DNA from 3 places in the Lactobacillus sp. RTP31084st1_F9_RTP31084_210423 genome. Region 3 is predicted to be linked to each of the others. Evidence: predicted binding sites of a transcription regulator. Region 3 holds the regulator's gene; each other region holds the start of a gene.
The links. The regulator HrcA, encoded in region 3, represses chaperone genes, less so after heat shock. The targets are predictions, from matches to a motif close to TTAGCACTCNNNNNNNNNGAGTGCTAA.
Positions count from the first base shown of each region.

Region 1 (7,487 bases), on a different contig from region 3:
AACTTATTCCAAGCAGTTAATCCGACAACTTTTAGTGCATATGCCGCTGGATCGTCAACATTTAATCGCTTATAGTTGACCATCCCAGTCAAAACTAAAGAAAAACTAACATAAAGTAATACTGCAATAATTACTGTTCCCATAATTCCTTTAACTACATTTTTAGCAGGATCTTTAGTTTCAGCACTATTAGCTGCTAAAGCGTCAAAGCCAATGAAAGCAAAGAATACTGTCGCTGCTGCTGTAGAAATTCCACCCATTCCTAATGGCGGAGTTTGAAATTTTTTAGGATAAAAAGGAACATAATTTTCTGCCTTAATATAGAAAAGTCCAATCACAATAAACAAAATGATAATAGCAACCTTAATAATTACTGCTATGTTTTCTACCCGTTTCGATAAATTAGCGCCTTGATATAAAATTAGAGCTACAATCAAGACAATCAAGACTGCAGAAAGATTAATTACTCCGCCCTCCATTGGTCCCGCTTCAAGAGCCTTAGGCAAATGAATACCAATTGGCGCCAAAATATTATTATTAAAATAAGAAGCAAAACCTGTTGCTTCGGCAGAAACAGCCAAGAAATATTCTAATAGTAGTCCCCATCCGATTATCCAACCCACAATTTCTCCGTAAATCACTGAGCCAAAAGAATAAGCAGATCCAGCCACTGGCATAGCAGAGGAGAACTCAGCGTATGCCATTCCAACCATACCAGAAACAATTGCCGCTAGCAAAAACGAAATCGCAACAGCAGGTCCAGCATGTTGAGCGGCTTCATGACCAGGTAAAATAAAAATGCCTGTTCCAATAACTGCCCCAATTCCCAGTGCAACTAAATCACGTGCATTTAAATGTCTAGTTAAGCGAGAATCCGCTTTTAAAAAAGTATTTACTGGAACTTTCTTAAAGAAACTTTTCATTCCAATTCTCCTTAATTTATTTTTAATTATTATACCTGATTTTGTCGGGAATTCTACCCTATAATTAAAATTAATTAAAAAAAAGAGACGGTGAATTAATCCACCGTCTCTTTTCAAGCAAAATAGTATTAACTATTTATTTTCTTTTTTATCAGCTTTTTCAGCTTCTTTAACGTCTTTCTTTTCTTGTTCGCGTGTTTCTTTATCAAACAATACGTCTTCAAGTACTTCACCATTTAAGTATAAGTGCTTATCGTCGATGGTGAACTTAACTTCCTTAGTATCAGGCTTAGAAACAATTAACTTAGCAGCTGGGGTTTCAAGATCTTGTTCAACAACTCTTCTCAATGGACGAGCACCGAATTCTTTATCATATCCCTTCTTAGCCAAGTACTTCTTAGCATCAGCAGTAACATGAAGTTTGATGTTTCTCTTAGCAAGTGATTTCTCCATCTTAGCTAGGTAAAGATCTAAGATCTTAAGCATATCTTCGCTAGTCAATGAATTGAATGGCACAATTGCATCAAGACGGTTCAAGAATTCTGGTCTGAAGTAAACTTCAAGTGCCTTACGTAAAGCATCTTGATCGTCACCCTTAAGTAACTTATCAGAGTATCCAGCGTTTGAAGTCATGATGATGATAGTATCCTTGAAGGAAATTGTTCTACCTTGTGCGTCAGTCAAGCGACCATCATCCATAATTTGAAGTAAGGCATTGAAGACTTGTGGGTTTGCCTTTTCAATTTCGTCAAGCAAGATCAAAGAATATGGTTGGTGACGAATCTTTTCAGTCAATTGTCCGCCTTCACCATAACCAACATAACCTGGTGCTGAACCAATTAACTTGTTAACAGCCATTTGGTCTTGGTATTCTGACATATCCAAACGTACTAAGGCATCAGCCTTACCGAACAACTTAATTGCTAACTGCTTAGCCAATTCAGTCTTACCAACACCAGTAGGACCAGTAAGTAAGAATGAACCAGTTGGACGGTTAGAATCCTTAAATACTTGCTTACGAGCAATTGCATCAGTGATGATATCAATGGCCTTATCTTGGTCAATGACAACCTTCTTCAAGTCAGCAGCTAAGTTAGCGTTCTTTTGAGCTTCATTTGCATTAATTTCACTCATTGGAATACCAGTCTTAGTTTGAATCAAAGAGTACATATCTTCTGGTGTAACTTTAAGTTCACTAGCTTTACCCGCAGTCTTGAGATCTTTCTTGAGGTCTTCAATTTCTTTCTTAAGCTTAGCAGCTTCATCATATTTTTCATTTTTAGCTGCTTCTGCCTTTTTACCTTCTAAGGCATGAATCTTATTCTTGATTGAAGTTTCATCCTTTTGATCCATCCCTAAGGACTTCTTAGCACCAGCTTCATCCATTAAATCAATGGCCTTATCTGGTAAATGACGATCATTGATGTAACGATTTGAAAGTTCAGCAGCAAGCTTTAATGCTTCTGGATCGTATTTTACATTGTGATACTTCTCATATCTTGGAGCTAAGCCTTTCAAAATTTGAACAGCATCTTCAATCGTTGGCTCTGGTACTTGAACTGGTTGGAATCTTCTAGCTAAAGCTGGATCCTTTTCGATTTGTTGGTACTCACTAGTAGTAGTTGCACCAATCAGACGAATTTCACCACTTGCTAATGCTGGTTTCAAAATATTAGCAGCATCCCCAGAATTGTTTTCTGAGTCAGTAGAACCTGCCCCAACAATATTATGTAATTCATCGATAAAGAGAATAACATTCTTGTCACCCTTAGCTTTATCAATAATCTTCTTTAATTTTTCTTCAAAACTACCACGAAGAGAAGTACCTGCAACTAACTCATTAATGTTCAACTCAATAATGTGGGCGTTCTTAAGTTTTTCAGGAACGTCTCCATCAACGATTCTTTGAGCTAAGCCTTCAACTACTGAAGTTTTACCAACACCAGCAGGTCCAGTTAAAACAGGATTGTTCTTCTTACGTCTACTTAAAATTTCAATAACTTGGTCAATAACAGCTGTACGTCCAATGACAGGATCATATTTACCCTTTTTAGCTTGTTCAGTTAAATCAACACCAATTGGCTTTTCCTTTTGTTGTTGGCCATTTTGTGCTCCTTGTTGAGGTGCTTGACCAGCACTATATCTCATTGGTTGTTGACCATTGGTCATTCTTCCATCATTGAAAAAGTCTCTGTTTAATTCATTAAACAAATCATCAAAATTGTAGTTTCCATTGTCAAAGTATGCCATGCTTTACACACTCCTCATATTCTCAAAAATTTTAGCACTTGTAACTAATGAGTGCTAACTACTCACGTTTTTTATTATAACAGGTTATCCACAGAAAGCCAAATATTATATCATGTTTTTTCCACAGATTATTTTAATTTGTGAACAAAATAAGCACAATACGCTATTCAAAGTGCATTGTGCTTAAATAATTTGTGAATTAATATGTCAGATTTGTTTCTAAATTATTTGTTTTTATTATTTTTCCAATCTTTTAATTATTTAACTTTTGGTCTTGCTTTTTTTGACTTCCTCTTGGTCTTTGACCATTTCCTTGCGTGTTATCTCCAATAGTGCTTTCAAGCAAGTATTGTTCAATTAGCTGAACTACTTGCTTATTCTGCGGTAATGATGAGTGCTGAGCATCAGCTCCAGTAACAGTCATCGTAGTATAATGTTTTACTTGATTTTGGAAAATATATTTTCCTGCAGCTACACTACTTTCTGGAACCAACCCATCAGATTCATAATTCTGTCCGCCTGATACAGAATATACATCTAAGTTCTGTGGTATTTTCTTTCGATTCTTAATAAAATCATTTAACATTTCAGTCTTATGATCAATATTACTTTCATTAAAGTTATACGGAGTACCTAAGGTCATTAATTTCTTGATCCGAATTTCATCACTATAATCGTCATAATAATTTTCTAGCCAATAAGTCCAAATCAATCCCCCATTAGAATGTCCAAAGGCCTTAAAATTATTAAATTTGTACTGCTGACTAAGTTGCGCAAATGCTTCATCAAACCAACCAGCTTGTTTTTTGATATTAGCATAGCCATCATGATTGTTTTCAAAACCTACAACAATAAAAGGCTCATTATCATTACGGTTGATTTTTCCACTATATTTCAGCGTTCCATCCTTTTTTACTTGAATTTTCAATAAACTATGCTTTTTAAAAGTATCTTTATTCAGTAAATTAACTAATTCATTAAATCGTTCAGTCGTAGCACTAGAGCCCGGAATCATAATGACTGGTGACATTTGTGATTTTTTTCTTTCAGCTAAATCATGATTGGCACTTTTGATCCAGAAAAAAGTAGGAATGGACAAAACTATTAAAAAAATAAATGTTCCTAGTAAAAGTAGGCGGTTTTTTGACACCCTTTTTTTATTTAACATGTTTATACCCCGCCTCCTTATCATTTAACAAATCAATTTCATCCTGGACATCCTTAGACATTTTAATGATCGGTAAATATAACAAAATATCCAAAGCAAAGAGTAACATCGAAAATACTAAAGCTTGCCACGTTCCATTTGTAGCAATAAATGCTACTAAGGGGCCTGGTGTGCCAGATAAGACATTATAAGCCGAAGCTGGAACCAAATGGACTGCAATCATGCTAGCAGCTAAAAGCATATTCATAACTGGCAAAATTACATATGGAAATAAAAATAGTGGATTAAGCATAATAGGTATACCTAGAAAAGCACCCTGATTAGAACCGAATAATGTCGGTATAAAGCTCCAGCGTGCCACTCTAACAATGCTGCTTTTTTTAATAAAAATTAAAATACCAATTAATAAAACTAAAGTTAAACCGCTACCGCCAAATTTTCCATAAGATTGATATAAAGAATTACCAATATAAGGATTAGGTACATTCCAGCTTGAACCATGAGTTAAAGCATAGTTCAGATTGGCAACATTAGTCGCACTATCGCTACCTGCCGTCAAAGATGCTAAAGGTTGACCAATTCCTAGCCAATTAAGTAGAAGTGCCAAGAGCAATAAAGGAATAAATACTCCTAAGTTTAAATTATTCTGACCTTGATTTTGGAAAAATTGATAAAAATTAGTTGCTACTACACGCACATGCACCAAACTAGTTAAAATTCCAACTATTAAGCCAATTACCCAAGTTGCAAGCATTGGACGGAAAGAATCAAAGGCTCTTTGCTTAATTTGCTGTGCGCTCTCTGTATGCCGATGGTGATACTCAACTCCTAAAAGTCTAAAAATAAGCCCAGTACCAAAACCTATTAAAAGGGCAAATAAAAAGCTATTAATATTTAAAAAACGCCAATTAAAAGAAAGCTGAAAATCTCTCGTGTCCCTAAAACGATACGCACACAAAAGCAAGGCTAACATTCCTGAAACTCCAGCCATTTGAGCATCTTTTTGATAAAGACGAGCAGTATACTGAGCTGAAAAATAGGCGGTAAACAAACCAAAAGTGCCAAATATTACACTGGTAACGCCTTGACAGGAATACCATGCCGCATTAAACAAATGGTCAGGCAACCATTTATCAAAATAGAAAATATTTGATATCAAACTTGTAGGTGAAAAAACACTCTGCCATAAAAATTGGAAAATACTTCCGACAACGGCCAAAGGCATTAGCATCATCAAAGTTCGATCTGCTACTCTAAAAAACGCTAGTCTCCGAAGTCGAACGATAGTTTTAAAAATTATTTTCTCCATATTTCTCTAATCCTTAGTTCTTTAAGTCTAACCTTTAGTTTAAATTAAATATAAAAAGAAACCTATCATTTTTCATTAAAATATCGCAAAAAATACAAAATTCGGGAATCATTGATTCGATAGAGAACATGATATAATGATAAAGAAGATAACAAGGGAGAAAAATTATGGCTAAACGAAGTTTTTCTATTAATGATGAAACTGACCGTCTACTCAATTACTACTTAAATCGTTCCGAAAAGGATTGGGACTCAGTAATTAATGAAGCAATTAAATATTATATCTGCGATCATTTAACACAAAAGCAAGTTCATGAAGCAATAAAGCATACAGGAAAAGATGCTTTTCCAGCAGATGAAGTTCTTCGTAATTTTAATAGCAGCTGGATGAACGGCGATGCTTAATATGGATTGCATAAAAGACTATCTTAGGTCAAAATGAAAGTAGCATTATTAAAAAGAAGCTGACAAACGTCAGCTTCTTTTTATACGATAAATCTTAATTTAAAAGGAGGAACACCCATGTTAAAAAAGCATGCGCTAGACCCTATTAAGTTAATTTGGCTATTTGCTGGTTCTTTAATCATCAATACTGGCGTTAGTTTTATTTGGCCACTAACTACAATTTATATTCACAATTATCTTCATGAGTCTCTTACTATAGCTGGTATTGTATTATTTATTAACTCAGCTTTTACAATGGTAGGAAATGCACTAGGTGGCTTTTTATTTGATAAGTGGCATCCATATCAAACGCTTTTAACTGGTGTAAGCATTTCTACACTATCCACTTTTTTATTAGTCCTCTTTCATGGCTGGCCAGCATATCCAATCTTGTTAATTACTCTAGGCTTAGGGAATGGGATCGTAGTTACTGGTCTAAATTCTATCGCTACTCTAATTAGGAGTCGAAATGCTTCTTATGTTTTTAATGTTTTATATTTTACACAAAACCTAGGACTAGTATTTGGCTCGTTAATGGTTGGATTTATTTTACCCTTTGGTATTACTTATATTTTTCTACTTGCCTTTATTATGTTTGCATTCTTAAGTATCGTGGTTTTTCTTGAATATCGCGGTTTAAATCAGGCTCATGCTGCAAAAGGTAAAAAAGTAGCTGAATCAGAATATCAAGAAAAAATTCCCTATGGTGCAAAAAAAGCTATTTTCTCTATCTTAATTTGTGTTCTAGCAGCGTGGATTGCATATGAGCAATGGAACTCGAACATTTCTTCCTACATGTTAGGCTTACATATGAGTGTGCGTTTATACAGTTTGCTTTGGACTTTAAATGCTGTTTTAATCGTACTCATTCAACCTCTTTTAACTTACTTCGACGATTGGCTAACTCAGCACTTACACGGTCGTTTATATATTGGCTTTAGTCTATTTGGACTAGCTTTCTTGTTGCTAATCGGAGCAAATCACTATTTCAGCTTTGTCTTAGCTATGGCTGTCCTTACTTGCGGAGAAATTTTAGCCTTTCCTGCTGTCTCCACTTTTGTTAATGATCGGGCAAGTAATAAAGATAAGGGAAAATATCAAGGTATTGTCCAATCAGTTACTTCAGCTGGCCGTGCTTTGGGACCACTAATTGGTGCCTTAGTAATTGATAATTTTTCTTACTTAGTTTTATTTATCTTTTGTACCATTCTAGTTTTAATTTCCGTCCTTCTATTTGCAATGATTAATGCCTATAACAAGAAAAAGATCGCTAAATAGCGATCTTTTATTTTATCTAATTTCATAAGAAAAGCCTAATTCCACCAACATCGGAATCAGGCTCACACAGTGTTAGGTACCGTTATTCTGACCAAATAAAAAGCGACGTTTTCGCT
Region 1 covers NZ_JBCOVH010000004.1:624-8,110, forward strand. Annotated here, with positions in the region: gene AB5359_RS08355 (APC family permease) at 1-923, opposite strand, end outside; gene AB5359_RS08360 (ATP-dependent Clp protease ATP-binding subunit) at 1,056-3,173, opposite strand; gene AB5359_RS08365 (alpha/beta hydrolase) at 3,427-4,341, opposite strand; gene AB5359_RS08370 (PTS transporter subunit EIIC) at 4,331-5,650, opposite strand; gene AB5359_RS08375 (hypothetical protein) at 5,818-6,054, shown strand; gene AB5359_RS08380 (MFS transporter) at 6,172-7,371, shown strand.
Region 1: the regulator HrcA is predicted to act here: its motif matches at 3,205-3,231, upstream of AB5359_RS08360 (ATP-dependent Clp protease ATP-binding subunit).

Region 2 (7,487 bases), 590 kb from region 3:
AAAGGGGATTGACGTAACTTTAGCTAGAACTGGAAAGCCAGTTAGATTAAATAATGCAACTGAATTTATGTCTAGCGAACGAGTTCAAGTTTCTGATGCGGTTGCTGGCGATATAGTTGGTTTATATGACACAGGTAACTTTCAAATTGGTGATTCAATTTACGCTGGTAAGAAAAAGATTGTTTATCCAGCTTTGCCGCAATTTACACCAGAAATCTTTATGCGTGTGACTGCTAAGAATGTTATGAAGCAAAAGTCTTTCCATAAAGGGATGAACCAACTGGTTCAAGAAGGTGCAATTCAGCTTTATCGTGGTTATGCAACTGATGATTATATCCTAGGTGCAGTTGGTCAATTACAGTTTGAAGTCTTTTCTTTTAGAATGAAGAACGAATATAATTCAGAAGTAGAGCTTCATACTTTAGGTAATCGTGTAGCACGCTGGATTAATCCAGATCAGTTAGATCCTAAGATGTCATCTTCGCGTAACTTGTTAGTAAAAGATAGAAATGGTGAGCCACTATTTCTGTTTGAAAATGCTTTTGCAGAAAGATGGTTTAAAGATAAATATCCAGATGTTGAATTAACTTCAAGATTATAATAAAGCCCAAATAAAAAGCCATGGAATTTTCCATGGCTTTTTAAATGCGATTTTATCGATCGCAAGTAATAGAAATAATCTTTCTACTCTTATCAACTGTTATATCGTAAATGCGATCTTCATGAATTAAACGCTTAATGACAAACTCTACTTCGTCTTGTCTAATAGGACGTTTATGATTTTCCATTACGATTTCGATTTTATCAGTAGTTTCGCTATATACTATTGTGGTATTACCTAAAGAGTAAACCTTTACGAATTGACTATTGGTAGCTGCTAGCTGTCTTTGAACCAAATCACGGTAGCTATTTGTAACATCAATTAAATGCATCATATTTATAACCTCGATAATATAAATGTGTCTTTAAAATCCCAACTTAAGTATAACCTTTTTAGAAGATTTATAAAAATAAATAAAAAAAGAGTCACATTTATGTGGCTCTTCTTTAGTATTTGAACACTTAATTTTCGCTGATTACAATCGTGTTATCTACTACATCAGCTTTTAAGTCTTTAGCAGCTGGATTGTCTAACTTGTAATCTGCAACTTTGTCTTCGATTTCTTCTTGGATTGTACGACGAAGTGGACGAGCACCCATAGATGGATCATAACCTTTTTCTACAAGTAGTTCCTTTGCTTCTGGAGTGACTTCAATATGAAGACCTTGATCTTTGACCATATTGTTAGTATTAGCAAGCATTAAGTCGACAATCTTAATTAAGTCTTTCTTATCAAGTGAATTAAATTCAACAATATCATCTAGTCTATTTAAAAATTCAGGTTTGAAGTATTGACCAAGGGTATTCTTAAATTGTTCTTGATGACTGTTTTCAGCAGCAAAACCAACGTTTGCTTCTTTAATTCCTTGACCAGCATTAGAAGTCATAATAATAATTGTGTCTTTAAATGAAACAGTACGACCTTGTGAATCAGTTAAGCGACCATCGTCAAGAATTTGTAAGAAGAGGTGAAGTACATCCGGATGAGCCTTTTCAATTTCGTCAAATAGAATTAAGCTGTAAGGATTGTGACGTACTCTCTCAGTCAATTGACCTGCTTCTTCGTATCCTACGTAACCTGGAGCAGAGCCAATTAACTTAGATACTGAATATTGTTCCATATATTCACTCATGTCAAAACGAATTATCGCATCTTCAGTACCAAAGATTTGTTTAGCTAATTGCTTAGCTAACTCTGTTTTACCAACGCCAGTTGGTCCTACAAAAAGGAATGAGCCAATTGGACGACCGGACTTGTTAAAACCAACACGGTTACGACGAATTGCGCGAGCAACAGTTTCAACAGCTTTATTTTGACCAATTACATTATCTTTAAGATCGGTTGATAAGTTCTTTAATTGAGTTTCTTCCTGTTTTTGTAGGTCGCCAACAGGAATATTAGTTTTTTCTTCAACAATCTTATTCATGATCTTTTCGGTAATCTGAGGTGTGTGATCTGGATCTACTTTTTGATCTTTTAATTTTTCATATTTTTCAATTTGATCGCGATAGTATGCTGCTTTTTCATAGTCTTCATTCTTCAAGGCTTCTTGCTTTAAGTTTTCAGCTGCATCTAATCTTTCTTTGATTTTTTCGCTATCGACATAAGGAATGGTAAGGTTCATTCTTGAACCAGCTTCGTCTAGAAGGTCAATGGCTTTATCAGGTAAGAAACGATCTTGAATGTAACGAGATGAAAGGGCAACGGCAGCTTGAATTGCTTCATCAGTATAATGAACATGGTGATAATCTTCGTAGCGTTTACGAATACCTTGTAAAATTTTAACTGTTTCTTCAGTAGTTGGTTCTTTAACTTCAACTGGTTGAAACCTACGTGCTAAAGCAGAATCTTTCTCAATGTTTCGATATTCTTTGATGGTAGTTGCACCAATTAGTTGGAAATCTCCACGAGCTAAGGCTGGTTTGATAATATTGCCAGCGTCCATACCACCTTCAGCGTTACCCGCACCGACTAATTCATGAATTTCATCGATAAATAAAATGATATTGTCATTTTGTTCAAGTTCTTTAATTAGTTGCTGCATTCTTTGTTCAAATTGACCACGAATGCCGGTACCTTGAACCATCGAAACCATATTTAGTGAAATAATACGCTTATCTTGTAGCTTAGCAGGAACGGATCCGTCGACAATTTGTTGTGCTAGTCCTTCAACAACGGCTGTTTTACCAACGCCGGCTTCTCCAATAAGAACTGGATTGTTTTTGGTACGTCTGTTTAAGATCTCAATAACTCTAGCGATTTCTTTATCACGTCCAATAACTGGATCAATTTTTCCTTTCTTTGCTAGATCAGTTAAGTCAGTTCCATATTGGTCTAATAATGATTTTTGACCACCGTTATTACCACCGCGACGTCCACCACCCATTTGCATTCGTGGATCCCGTTCTTGAGAGTTATTTTGTTCGTTATTACTATTGTTTAAGGCGTTTAATAAATCATCAAAATCGCCAAAAAAAGCATTGTTATTATTCATATTATTAATTTGCCCTTGTTGATTTTTTAATTCTTGATAACATTGTTGGCATAATGATATTTCACGATCTTGCCCATTAACATTTGTATAAAGATGAATTGAGGCAGGACGTTCATGACAGTTATCGCATAGCATTAATATTTCCGCCTTTCTTATAATATACAGGCTATATTGTTATTTTAGCACTCTTGATACTCAAGTGCTAACTTGGTAATATCATAGTACGGATACTTACTAATTGCAAGTAGTTAGATTAGATTTTTGCTGAATAATTGCTACAATAGGTGAAGAATTAATTTTTTACTAGACTAACAAAATTTAAGGAGTGAAATTTATAAGATATGGATTATAAAAAAATACTAGATCAAATCGTGAGTGGCGAACTAAAAGAATATAGAGTTAGTCCTAAAGATGCCTTTCAATTTCAATTGGCACTTAGAAGCTATGGTAAAAGGCAAAGTATAACTGGAATTGCTCAACGTGGTGGGGATATAATCTATACCTTATCTGATAATGAAAATTAAGCAACTTATAATGTAAACATTTACATTTGTGTTGTTTTCATTTAAAAAACATGATAACCTAATAAACGAGTGGGTATAAAACTCCCGATTATTTTTGATTTTAAAGGAGATAATTTAAAATGGAAAAACGCGAATTTCATATTGTTGCTGAAACTGGTATTCATGCTCGTCCAGCTACTTTGTTGGTACAAGCAGCATCTAAGTTTAATTCAGATATTAACTTGGAATACAACGGTAAATCAGTAAACTTGAAGTCAATTATGGGTGTTATGTCTTTAGGTGTTGGCCAAGGTGCAGATGTAACTATTACTGCTGATGGTGACGATGCTAAAGAAGCAATCGAAGCTATTGCTGACACTATGAAAAAGGAAGGTTTAGCTGAATAATGTCGAAAACTTTAAAGGGAATTGCTGCCAGTGATGGTATTGCAGTTGCACCAGCCTACCTTTTGGTAGAACCTGACCTTTCGTTTTCTAAAACCTCAGTTAGCGATGTTGATGCTGAAGTAGCTCGTTTTAAAAAAGTTGTTGAAGAATCAACTAAAGAACTGGAAAAAGTTCGTGATAAGGCTAAGGAAAGTTTAGGAGCAGAAGAAGCACAAGTTTTTGATGCTCACCTTCTCTTCTTAAGTGACCCAGAATTTACTGGTGCCATTGAAACAGAAATCAAAGATCAAAAAGTTAATGCTGAAGCTGCATTAGATGAAACTGCTCAAAAGTTTATTACCATCTTTGAAGGCATGACTGATAATGCATATATGCAAGAACGTGCAGCTGACGTACGTGATGTTTCAAAACGTATTATGGCACACCTTCTTGGTAAGAAATTACCAGATCCTGCAGCTATTGACCATGAAGTTGTTGTTGTGGCTTATGATTTAACACCAAGTGATACAGCTCAACTTAACAAAAAGTATGTTAAGGGATTTGTAACTGATATTGGTGGTAGAACTGCTCACTCAGCAATCATGGCTCGTTCATTAGAAATTCCAGCTGTTGTAGGTACTGAAAGCATTACTAAAGACGTTAAAGATGGTGATATGCTTATTGCTGACGGTTTAGATGGTGATGCTATTGTTAACCCAACTGATGCTCAAGTTGAAGAGTACACCAAGAAAGGTGAAGCCTTTGCTAAGCAAAAGGAAGAATGGAAGAAGTTAAAGAATGAACCATCTGTAACTGCAGATAATAAGAAGTTTATTATTGCCGCTAACATTGGTACTCCTAATGATATGAAGGGTGTAAAAGAAAACGGTGCTGAAGCAATTGGTTTGTACAGAACTGAATTCTTATACATGAATTCAAAAGACTTCCCATCTGAAGAAGCTCAATTCGATGCTTATAAGGAAGTTATCGAAGATATGGATGGTAAGCAAACTATCATTAGAACTTGTGATATCGGTGGTGACAAGCACTTAGATTATTGGGATCTTCCAGAAGAAATGAACCCATTCCTAGGTGTTCGTGCTATTCGTCTTTCAATGCAATACAAGGATATCTTTAGAACTCAATTAAGAGCTTTACTTCGTGCTTCTGCATATGGTCCATTAGGAATTATGTTCCCAATGATTGGTACTTTGGCAGAATTACGTGAAGCTAAGCAAATCTTAGCTGAAGAAAAAGATAAACTTGTTAAAGAAGGCGTTAAGGTCGGTGACGACCTACAAGTTGGTATGATGATCGAAGTTCCAGCTGCTGCAGTGTTAGCTAACCAATTTGCTAAAGAAGTTGATTTCTTCTCAATTGGAACTAACGATTTAATCCAATATACTATGGCTGCCGATCGTGGTAACGATAATGTTTCTTATCTTTATCAACCATATAACCCATCTGTTTTACGTTTGATTAAGCACACTATTGATGGTGCTCATGAAAACGGTATTTGGTGTGGTATGTGTGGTGAAGCTGCTGGTGATGATATCATGTTCCCAATTCTTTTATCAATGGGACTTGATGAATATTCGATGAGTGCAACTTCAATCTTACGTATCAGAAGTTTGATGAAGAAGATCAATACTGAAGATATTAAAGAATTAGCTAATAAAGCTTGTTTTGTTTCAGAAACTGCCGATGAAAACAAGAAGTTAGTTGAAGAAACTATGAAGAAGCTTAACATTAATGATTAATAGAAAAAGAGTACGTAAGTACTCTTTTTTCTTTCAAAACTTCACACAAACTTCATTATTTACTGATAAAGTAATATTTGTAAGCTAATAAGAAGAAATCTAATTACAACTTACAAAAAACAAGTATTTGTGATACAATAATAATTGTAAGTGAAACGGTAGTTATTTTTCTACACGCAAAGGAGTGTGGAGTTAAGTGTTAAATTTATATACATCACCAAGTTGTACGTCATGTCGTAAGGCAAAAGCATGGTTAAAAGAACACGATATTCCTTTTAAGGAAAGAAACATTTTTGCTAATCCATTGAACAAAGAAGAAATCATGCAAATTTTACGTATGACTGAAAATGGAACGGAAGAAATAATTTCTACTCGTTCTCGTACATTCCAAAATTTAAAAATCAATTTAGATGACTTATCAATTGATCAATTAATTGATCTTGTTGAAAAAAATCCAAGTTTATTAAGACGTCCAATCATTATGGATGACAGACGTTTACAAGTAGGATATAACGAAGATGAAATTAGAAGATTTCTTCCTCGAAAGGTTCGTCGTTTAGAGCTTGAAGAAATCCAAGCAATGACAGCTGATCTTTAATTAAAAATTGTAAAAACGTTAGCCTTTTTAAGCTAGCGTTTTTGTATGAGCAAGAAAATAGGTTACAATGTATTAAAGACAAGAGACTTCGAGGTGATAACAAGTGGAAGTACACAGAATAAGTGAGAACACCATTCGTGTAACAATGGATGCAGATGAACTTAAAGAGCGCGGAATAACAATGCTCGATTTATTAGGAAATAAAAGTCAAATTCAACATTTCTTCTATCAAATTTTAAGTGAAGTCGATACAGATCATACTTTTGCTAAAGGCGATCCGGTTACTTTTCAAGTTATGCCAAGTAGTTCTGGATTAGAGTTACTAATTTCTAAAGTACCTGATAGTGATGAAGATGTCGGTGATAACCCTAACGATCAATTACGTGATCTGTTAAAGGGATTAGGCGCCGGATCGGATAATGATGATCGTAAAACAAAAATTAATAATCAAGATAAATTAATTAGTGATAATCGCCGAGTCTTTAAGATTGATAGTATTGATTTAGTTGCCGCCTTAGCGGATGCATTAAAAGTTGATGGCTTAGCATCTAGTTTATATACTTACCATCATGAATATTATTTAGATTTAGCCTACTTAGATGACAATTATGTTGAATTAAAGCCTGAAGATACGTGGGTAATTGCTAATGAATATGGAAATGGAATGACAGAAAAGCAATTCCAAAAAATAAAGAAAAATGCAAAGTGTTTGATTAGGCAAGACGCGTTAGGAAATCTAAGACAATATTTTGATTAAAAAATAAAGGAGATGAAAAAAATCATCTCCTTTTTGCGTATATAATAATGGGCGATAAAATGTATGCTGCTATTTTAAATCAAAAATTAGTCTTAGCAATTAATGAAGCAGAACAAGTTAGTAAGGGATTAAAAAAGTTGAATCAAGAATCTTATCTTTGTCCATCTTGTCGGCATCGAATGATTCTGATTTTATCGGAAGAAAAAAAGCCATTTTTTAAACATTTTTATCAGGTAAAGGGAACAGGGGAAAAGGAAGAGCATTTACAGGCAAAACAGTTATTGTGCACTGCGTTAAAAGCAAATGGACTTCGAGCAGATATTGAAGTTCCACTTTTAGATCAACAATTGAGAGCAGATGTATTAGTAGAAAATAGATTATCTTTTG
Region 2 covers NZ_JBCOVH010000001.1:137,152-144,638, forward strand. Annotated here, with positions in the region: gene AB5359_RS00725 (peptide chain release factor 3) at 1-601, shown strand, start outside; gene AB5359_RS00730 (DUF1827 family protein) at 654-932, opposite strand; gene AB5359_RS00735 (ATP-dependent Clp protease ATP-binding subunit) at 1,063-3,231, opposite strand; gene AB5359_RS00740 (hypothetical protein) at 3,438-3,620, shown strand; gene AB5359_RS00745 (phosphocarrier protein HPr) at 3,740-4,006, shown strand; gene ptsP (phosphoenolpyruvate--protein phosphotransferase) at 4,006-5,745, shown strand; gene spxA (transcriptional regulator SpxA) at 5,942-6,343, shown strand; gene AB5359_RS00760 (adaptor protein MecA) at 6,447-7,100, shown strand; gene AB5359_RS00765 (competence protein CoiA) at 7,160-7,487, shown strand, end outside.
Region 2: the regulator HrcA is predicted to act here: its motif matches at 3,276-3,302, upstream of AB5359_RS00735 (ATP-dependent Clp protease ATP-binding subunit).

Region 3 (7,487 bases):
ATTACAGCTGTAGAATGCACAAATGATTTGTCATATGCAACTATTTACTACAGCTTGTTAACAGAAGACCCGGCAAAGGAAAAAGAAGTAGCTGAAGGACTTGATAAAGCAAAAGGAATGATGCGTCACTTGCTTGGTCAAACCTTGACTGTTTATAAAGTTCCTGAGTTGATTTTTAAACGTGATACTTCTGTTGCTTATGGTTCAAAAATTGATAATTTAATTAACCAAGTAAAGAAGCAAGATCAAGAACGTGAAAATAAGAATAAGTAAAAAGGCGCCGAAAGGCGTCTTTTATTTTGGAGATTAAGATATGCTGAATGGAATTGTAGTAGTAAATAAGCCACGTGGGGTAACAAGCAGTGATTGTGTTTATAAGTTAAGAAAGATACTTCAAATTAGAAAAATTGGACATGCTGGCACGCTTGATCCTGAAGTAAATGGCGTATTACCAATTGCTATTGGACAAGCCACGAAATTGATCGAATTGATGCATGAAAAGCCCAAATCTTATATTGGAAGTGGAATGTTTGGACGGTCAACTGATAGCTATGATTTAGATGGTAAAACTACTGCTGAAGAAAAAATAATTACACCATTTACAAAAAGTGAGATTATTGCTGGAATGAAGCAGTTAACAGGAAAGCTTGAACAGGTCCCTCCAATTTATTCAGCTGTAAGAGTAAATGGTAAGAGACTTTATGAATATGCTCAAGAAAATATTCCAGTTGAACGTCCCAAGAGAAAAGTCAATGTTTATAGTTATGAATTAACAAAAGATCCTGAGTACGATCCACTGGAAAAAACGGAAAGCTTTGATTTTGCAATTCGTTGCTCTAAAGGAACCTATGTCAGGTCATTAGTAAATGATCTGGGTGAAAAATTAGGTGTTCCTGCTGTAATGACTAGTCTTACCCGAACTAGTAGTTCAGGCTATGACTTAAATCAAGCTGTAGATTTAGAAACAATTGAAGCAGAAGTAGATACTCCTGAAAAATGGCTTCAGCCAATTGATAGTTTTTTTGCTGAATTACCTCAATTTCAACTTTCGCCGGATCAATTTAAGCGCGTCTCAAACGGTGCAAGTATCAATTTAAATACCAGTTATGCTAAGGTCGCTTTGGTTTATAATGGTCATATAAAAGCTATTTATCAGCGACAAGGAAAAATCTATCGCCCTGAGATGATGCTTTTAAAAAATGAATAGCGAGAGTAAAAAATGAAAGTAATAACCTTAGATTATCCGATCTCTGCACCTATTACAAATCAAAAGGTAATCTTAACGTTAGGTTTTTTTGATGGGGTGCATATTGGTCATCAGAAACTTATTAAAGATGCAAAATTAATAGCCGAGGAGAAGAAGTTGCCATTAATGGTGATGACTTTTGATAAGCATCCTAAAGAGATATACAAAAATGATCATAAATTTGTTTATTTAGAAACGGCCCATGAAAAAGAACAAAAAATGGAAAAGCTGGGAGTAGATTATTTAGTGATTATTAAATTTACTAAAGAATTTAGTCAGCTTAAACCGCAGGATTTTGTAGATCAAGTAATTATGAAACTTAAAGCAGATACAGTTGTGGTAGGTTTTGATTATACTTATGGTCCAAAAGATATTGCTAATGTAGAAAATCTTCCCAAGTTTGCGCGAGGTAGATTTCAAATTGTAGTGGAGCCTAAACAATCTATTGATAAAATTAAAGTTGGTTCCACCTACATTAGAAAGGCAATCCAAGGTGGAAATGTTGAATTAGCGGCTGCCTTACTAGGCCAACCATATGAAACTTCAGGTATTATTGTTCATGGGTTTAGAAGGGGACATAAAATAGGCTTCCCGACTGCTAATCTTGATATTTCTGATGCTAAAGTTTTACCAGCTGAGGGAGTTTATGCAACCAGGGCTAAAATAAATGGAAAATGGCATGATGCTATGACTAGTGTTGGTTACAACGAAACTTTTAAAACAAACCACGGTTTAACAATTGAAACGAATATTTTTAATTTCGATGAGGAAGCATATGGTGAACCATTAACTTTAGCGTGGTACAAGTTTATACGTTCAAATAAAAAATTTTCTGGAATTGAAGAATTATCACGTCAACTAGACCAAGATAAACGAAATATAAAGCAATATTTCTATGATTTAGAAAAATAATTATTTGGATCTATCTTTTTATAATTAATGTGATAAAATGTCTTTATCAATTGAAATCTAATATTGAAAGAAGGTTACGCCATTGCGTTTTTAATCTTGCAAAATAGCATAGTTGAATTTTAATAATTATTTTTTCTTTTATAGGGGACAACTGTGCACTTTTGACAAGATTGAACGTAGATGGAATATCTTCTTTTTTGCTTAATAAGGAGAAAGTCTGCACTTGTCAAAAGTGTAGGCTTTTTTCGTGAGGTGATTATATGAGCAATATTAAGATTTCAAACCTTTCTTTTAAATATTCCGACAGTAGTGAAAATATTTTTAATAATTTAAATTTAGATTTGGATAGTAGTTGGAAATTAGGACTTGTAGGCAGAAATGGTAGAGGAAAGACAACATTCTTGAATCTGTTACGTGGAAAATTGCAAGGAACAGGAGCCATCAAAGCTAACCTTGAATTTAATTACTTTCCTCTTTATGTAGAAAATGAAGAACAATTAACTCTCTCTGCTTTAGAAGAACAAGTTCAATTTGACCGGTGGGAACTTGAACGTGAATTGAATTTAATGCAAGTAGACGCTAATCTTATTTGGCAACCTTTTAATACTTTAAGTGGAGGGGAGCAAACTAAGATATTATTAGCTCTATCTTTTATTAATAAGGATGCTTTTCCATTAATTGACGAACCAACGAATCATTTAGACGAAGAGTCGCGAAAACAAGTGGTTAGATATTTGCAAAAACATTCGCAAGGTTATATTGTTGTGAGTCATGATCGAGATTTTTTAAATCAGGTAACTAATCATGTTCTTGCAATTGAAAATACAGAGATTCATTTATATCAGGGAAATTATGCAAGCTATGAAGATACTAAAGAGAAGCGTGATAAGTTTAACCGGGAGAAAAATGAAAAACTCCGTGGTCAAATTAAAACTTTAAATGCAAGTAGACAGCGTATTAAAGGATATTCACTTCAATCAGAAAATAATAAAAAAGCTAGTGCACATAAGAATGAAATTCATGCAGATATTAATAAGGGATTTTTTGGTCATAAGGCTGCTAAGATAATGAAAAGATCAAAAAATATTGAAAGAAGGATGAATAAAGATATCCAAGATAGAAAAGGTTTAATAAGGAATGTTGAATCTGTGCCAGAATTAGAGATGAATTTTCAACCAAACTATCACTCGACTTTATTAGAAACTCGGCATTTAGATTTGAAAGTTCAAGATAAAAAGTTATTTAAAGACCTAAATTTAATTGTTAAAAAACGAGGAATTGTTTCCCTTGAGGGAAAAAATGGATCGGGAAAATCTACTTTTTTGAAAAGTGTTTTAAATAAAAATATAGATGTAACTTATCAAGGAATTTTAAGTTTAACTAATGGTTTAAAAATTTCCTATTTACCACAAAATTTTGTAGAATATTCAGGCACTTTGGCAGAATTTGTTCAAAAGGAACATTTGTCTTATGAGAAAATGCTTAATATGCTTAGAAAAATGGGTTTTCCTAGAACAAGTTTTGAGACGAGAATTGAAGAAATGAGTATGGGGCAGCAAAAAAGAGTGGCCATTGCTAAGTCATTAGTTGAAGAGGCTGACCTTTATCTGTGGGATGAGCCAGCAAATTACCTAGATGTGTTTAACCAAGATCAATTAATTGATGTTTTAAAGAAGGTTAAACCAGCGATGCTTTTAGTTGAGCATGATGAGTATTTTATTAGTCAAGTAGCAAGTAAACGGATAAAATTAAAGGTAGATGACTAGCAGATTGTATAGAAAGAATAAAAATGGCATTTGATTATAAAAAAGAATATAAAAATTTGTATCATCCAAAAAAGCAACCTGAAATTATTAAGGTTCCTAAAATGAATTACATCGCAGTTTCAGGAAGTGGAGATCCTAATCAGGAAGATGGGACTTATCACAAGGCGTTAGAATTACTTTATGGGCTTGCCTATACTATCAAGATGAGCAAAAAAAGTGAGCATAAAATTCCAGGATATTTTGATTATGTAGTGCCACCACTTGAAGGACTATGGTGGTCAAAAGATAAGCAAAAAATTGATTATGCTCACAAGGAGAACTTCGCCTGGATATCGATGATTCGACTGCCTGATTTTGTTACAGAAAAAGAATTTAATTGGGCAGTTAAGACAGCTACTGAGAAGAAAAAGCAAGATTTTTCTCAAGTTAAATTCTTTACTTATGATGAAGGACTTTGCGCTCAGGTAATGCACATTGGTAGTTATGATGATGAGCCAGCGACAATTGAAGAGATACATCGATTTGTAAAAAAAGAAAATTATCAGATAGATATTCAAAATCCACGCTATCATCATGAAATATATTTAAGTGATCCAAGGAGAACTAAGACTGAAAGGCGTAAAACTGTAATTAGACTACCAATTAAATGATTAAGGTAAGCACTTGTTGCTTACCTTTTTTTATAAAAAACAAATTTAATTAGCACTCTGCTTGCACAATTGCTAAGTTATGGTATCATATTAATTGTTAGCACAAGAGGAAGAAGAGTGCTAATGATGGGGGCGAGAAAATGTTGACTGAACGGCAAGAACTTATTTTAAAGACTATTATTATGGACTTTACTCAGTCTCATGAGCCAGTAGGTTCTAAGACCGTGATGAATCAACTGCCTGTCAAGGTTTCAAGTGCTACAGTTCGAAATGAAATGGCGGCACTAGAGGAAAAGGGACTACTTGAGAAGACTCATTCTTCAAGTGGTAGAATTCCTTCAACTGCTGGTTATCGATATTACTTAGATCATTTGATTAATCCCGTAAAAATACCAGCATCCGTCTATAATCGAATTATTTATCAATTAGACCAACCCTTTCAACAAGTTAATGAAATCGTACAAGAAGCTGCAAAAATTCTGTCTGATTTAACTAACTACACTGCTTTTGCAGCGGGTCCTGAAACTCGCTCGGTTAAAGTAACTGGTTTTAGGATCGTTCCCCTTTCAAGCCATCAAGTGATGGCAATATTAGTTACGGATGACGGTAATGTAAAGAATCAAATCTACACGTTACCTCATCATACAAATGGGGAAGAGATTGAAAAAGCAGTTCGACTAATTAATGATCAATTAGTTGGAAAGCCACTTAGTTCAGTTAATGAAGTGTTACTTAAGAGAATTGCAGACCATCTAGTTGCTGGTGGATCAGCACCTGAAATTTTGGATTTGCTTCAAGATGTTATTAAGGATGCTGCTAGTGAGCAAATGTATGTGGATGGTCAGATTAATCTTTTGAGTAATTATGAAAGTGACGATTTAGCTAAAGTTAAATCTCTCTACAAATTAATTGATCAAAATGATGCTATTTCAAGCTTGATTGGTTTTAATCCTAAAGATGAAATTAAGAATGATTCAAAGTCGAAAGTTCAAGTTAAGTTAGGTTCTGAATTACAATCAGATCTACTTGAAGATTATAGTTTGTTGACTGCACAATATAGCGTTGGTAAATATGGTAAAGGAACAATAGCATTACTTGGACCAACTAACATGCCATACTCGCAGATGATCGGATTACTCGAGTATTTTAGGAATGAACTAGCAAAGAAATTGTTAGATTATTATGGTAGATTTAAGTAAGGAGGTTAGCTGTGAGTAAAGAAGAGTTTCCGCATGAAAAAGATTTAAAAGACGAGGTGACCCCAGATAAGGCACCAAAGAAAGATCCAAAAGCAACTCCGAAAGAGGAAGTTAAGGAAAATCCAGCAAAAGATTATGAAAAAGAAATCGCTGAATTGAGAGCTAAGAATAAGGATCTTGAAGATAAATATCTACGTAGTGAAGCTGAGATTCAGAATATGCAAGCACGTTATGCAAAAGAGCGTGCGCAATTGATTAAATATGAATCTCAAAGCCTCGCTAAAGAAGTTTTGCCAGCAATGGATAACTTAGAACGCGCGTTAGCTGTTAAAGCAGATGATGAGGCAGCTAAGCAACTCCAAAAGGGTGTTCAGATGACACTTGACTCATTAGTTAAATCAATGAAAGATCAAGGAATCACTGAAATCAAAGCCGAAGGTGAAACTTTTGACCCTGCACTACATCAAGCTGTTCAAACTGTTGCAGCAGAAAATGATGATCAAAAGGATCACGTAGTTAAAGTTTTACAAAAAGGATATCAATATAAAGATAGAACATTAAGACCAGCAATGGTTGTAGTGGCTCAATAAGAAAGGAAGTTACATATATGTCAAAAGTTATTGGTATTGACTTAGGTACGACTAACTCAGCTGTTGCCGTACTTGAAGGAAAAGAACCTAAGATTATTACTAACCCAGAAGGTAACCGTACGACTCCTTCTGTAGTTGCCTTTAAGAATGGTGAAATTCAAGTTGGGGAAGTTGCTAAGCGTCAAGCTATTACTAACCCTAACACTATTGTTTCAATTAAGAGCCATATGGGTGAAGAAGGTTACAAGGTTAAGGTTGGCGACAAGGAATATACTCCACAAGAAATTTCAGCCTTTATTTTGCAATACATTAAAAAGTTTTCTGAAGATTACTTAGGTGAAAAGGTAACTGATGCAGTTATCACTGTTCCTGCTTATTTCAATGACGCACAACGTCAAGCTACTAAAGATGCCGGAAAGATTGCTGGTTTAAATGTTCAAAGAATTATCAACGAACCAACAGCTTCTGCTTTAGCATATGGTCTTGATAAAGATGAAAATGATGAAAAAGTTTTAGTATATGACCTTGGTGGTGGGACTTTTGATGTTTCCATCTTGCAACTAGGTGATGGTGTCTTCCAAGTATTATCAACTAATGGTGATACTCACCTTGGTGGTGATGACTTCGATAAGAGAATTATGGATTGGTTAATCCAAAACTTTAAGGAAGAAAATGGTGTTGACTTATCTAATGATAAGATGGCATTACAACGTTTAAAGGATGCTGCTGAAAAGGCTAAGAAAGACTTATCTGGCGTTTCATCAACTCACATTTCACTTCCATTCATTTCTGCTGGAGAAGCTGGTCCTCTTCACCTTGAAGCTGATTTAACTCGTGCTAAGTTTGATGAATTAACTGATGACTTAGTTCAAAAGACTAAGATTGCTTTTGACAATGCATTAAGTGATGCTGGCTTGAGCGTAAGTGATATTGACAAAGTTATTTTGAATGGTGGTTCAACTCGTATTCCTGCAGTTCAAAAAGCTGTTAAGGAATGGGCTGGAAAAGAACCTGATCACTCAATTAACCCTGATGAAGCTGTTGCTTTAGGTGCAGCAATTCAAGGTGGTGTTATTTCTGGTGATGTTAAGGATATCGTTTTACTTGATGTCACTCCATTATCA
Region 3 covers NZ_JBCOVH010000001.1:727,436-734,922, reverse strand. Annotated here, with positions in the region: gene AB5359_RS03630 (ribosome-binding factor A) at 1-273, shown strand, start outside; gene truB (tRNA pseudouridine(55) synthase TruB) at 314-1,207, shown strand; gene ribF (riboflavin biosynthesis protein RibF) at 1,220-2,158, shown strand; gene abc-f (ribosomal protection-like ABC-F family protein) at 2,419-3,924, shown strand; gene AB5359_RS03610 (GyrI-like domain-containing protein) at 3,948-4,574, shown strand; gene hrcA (heat-inducible transcriptional repressor HrcA) at 4,715-5,773, shown strand; gene grpE (nucleotide exchange factor GrpE) at 5,785-6,363, shown strand; gene dnaK (molecular chaperone DnaK) at 6,381-7,487, shown strand, end outside.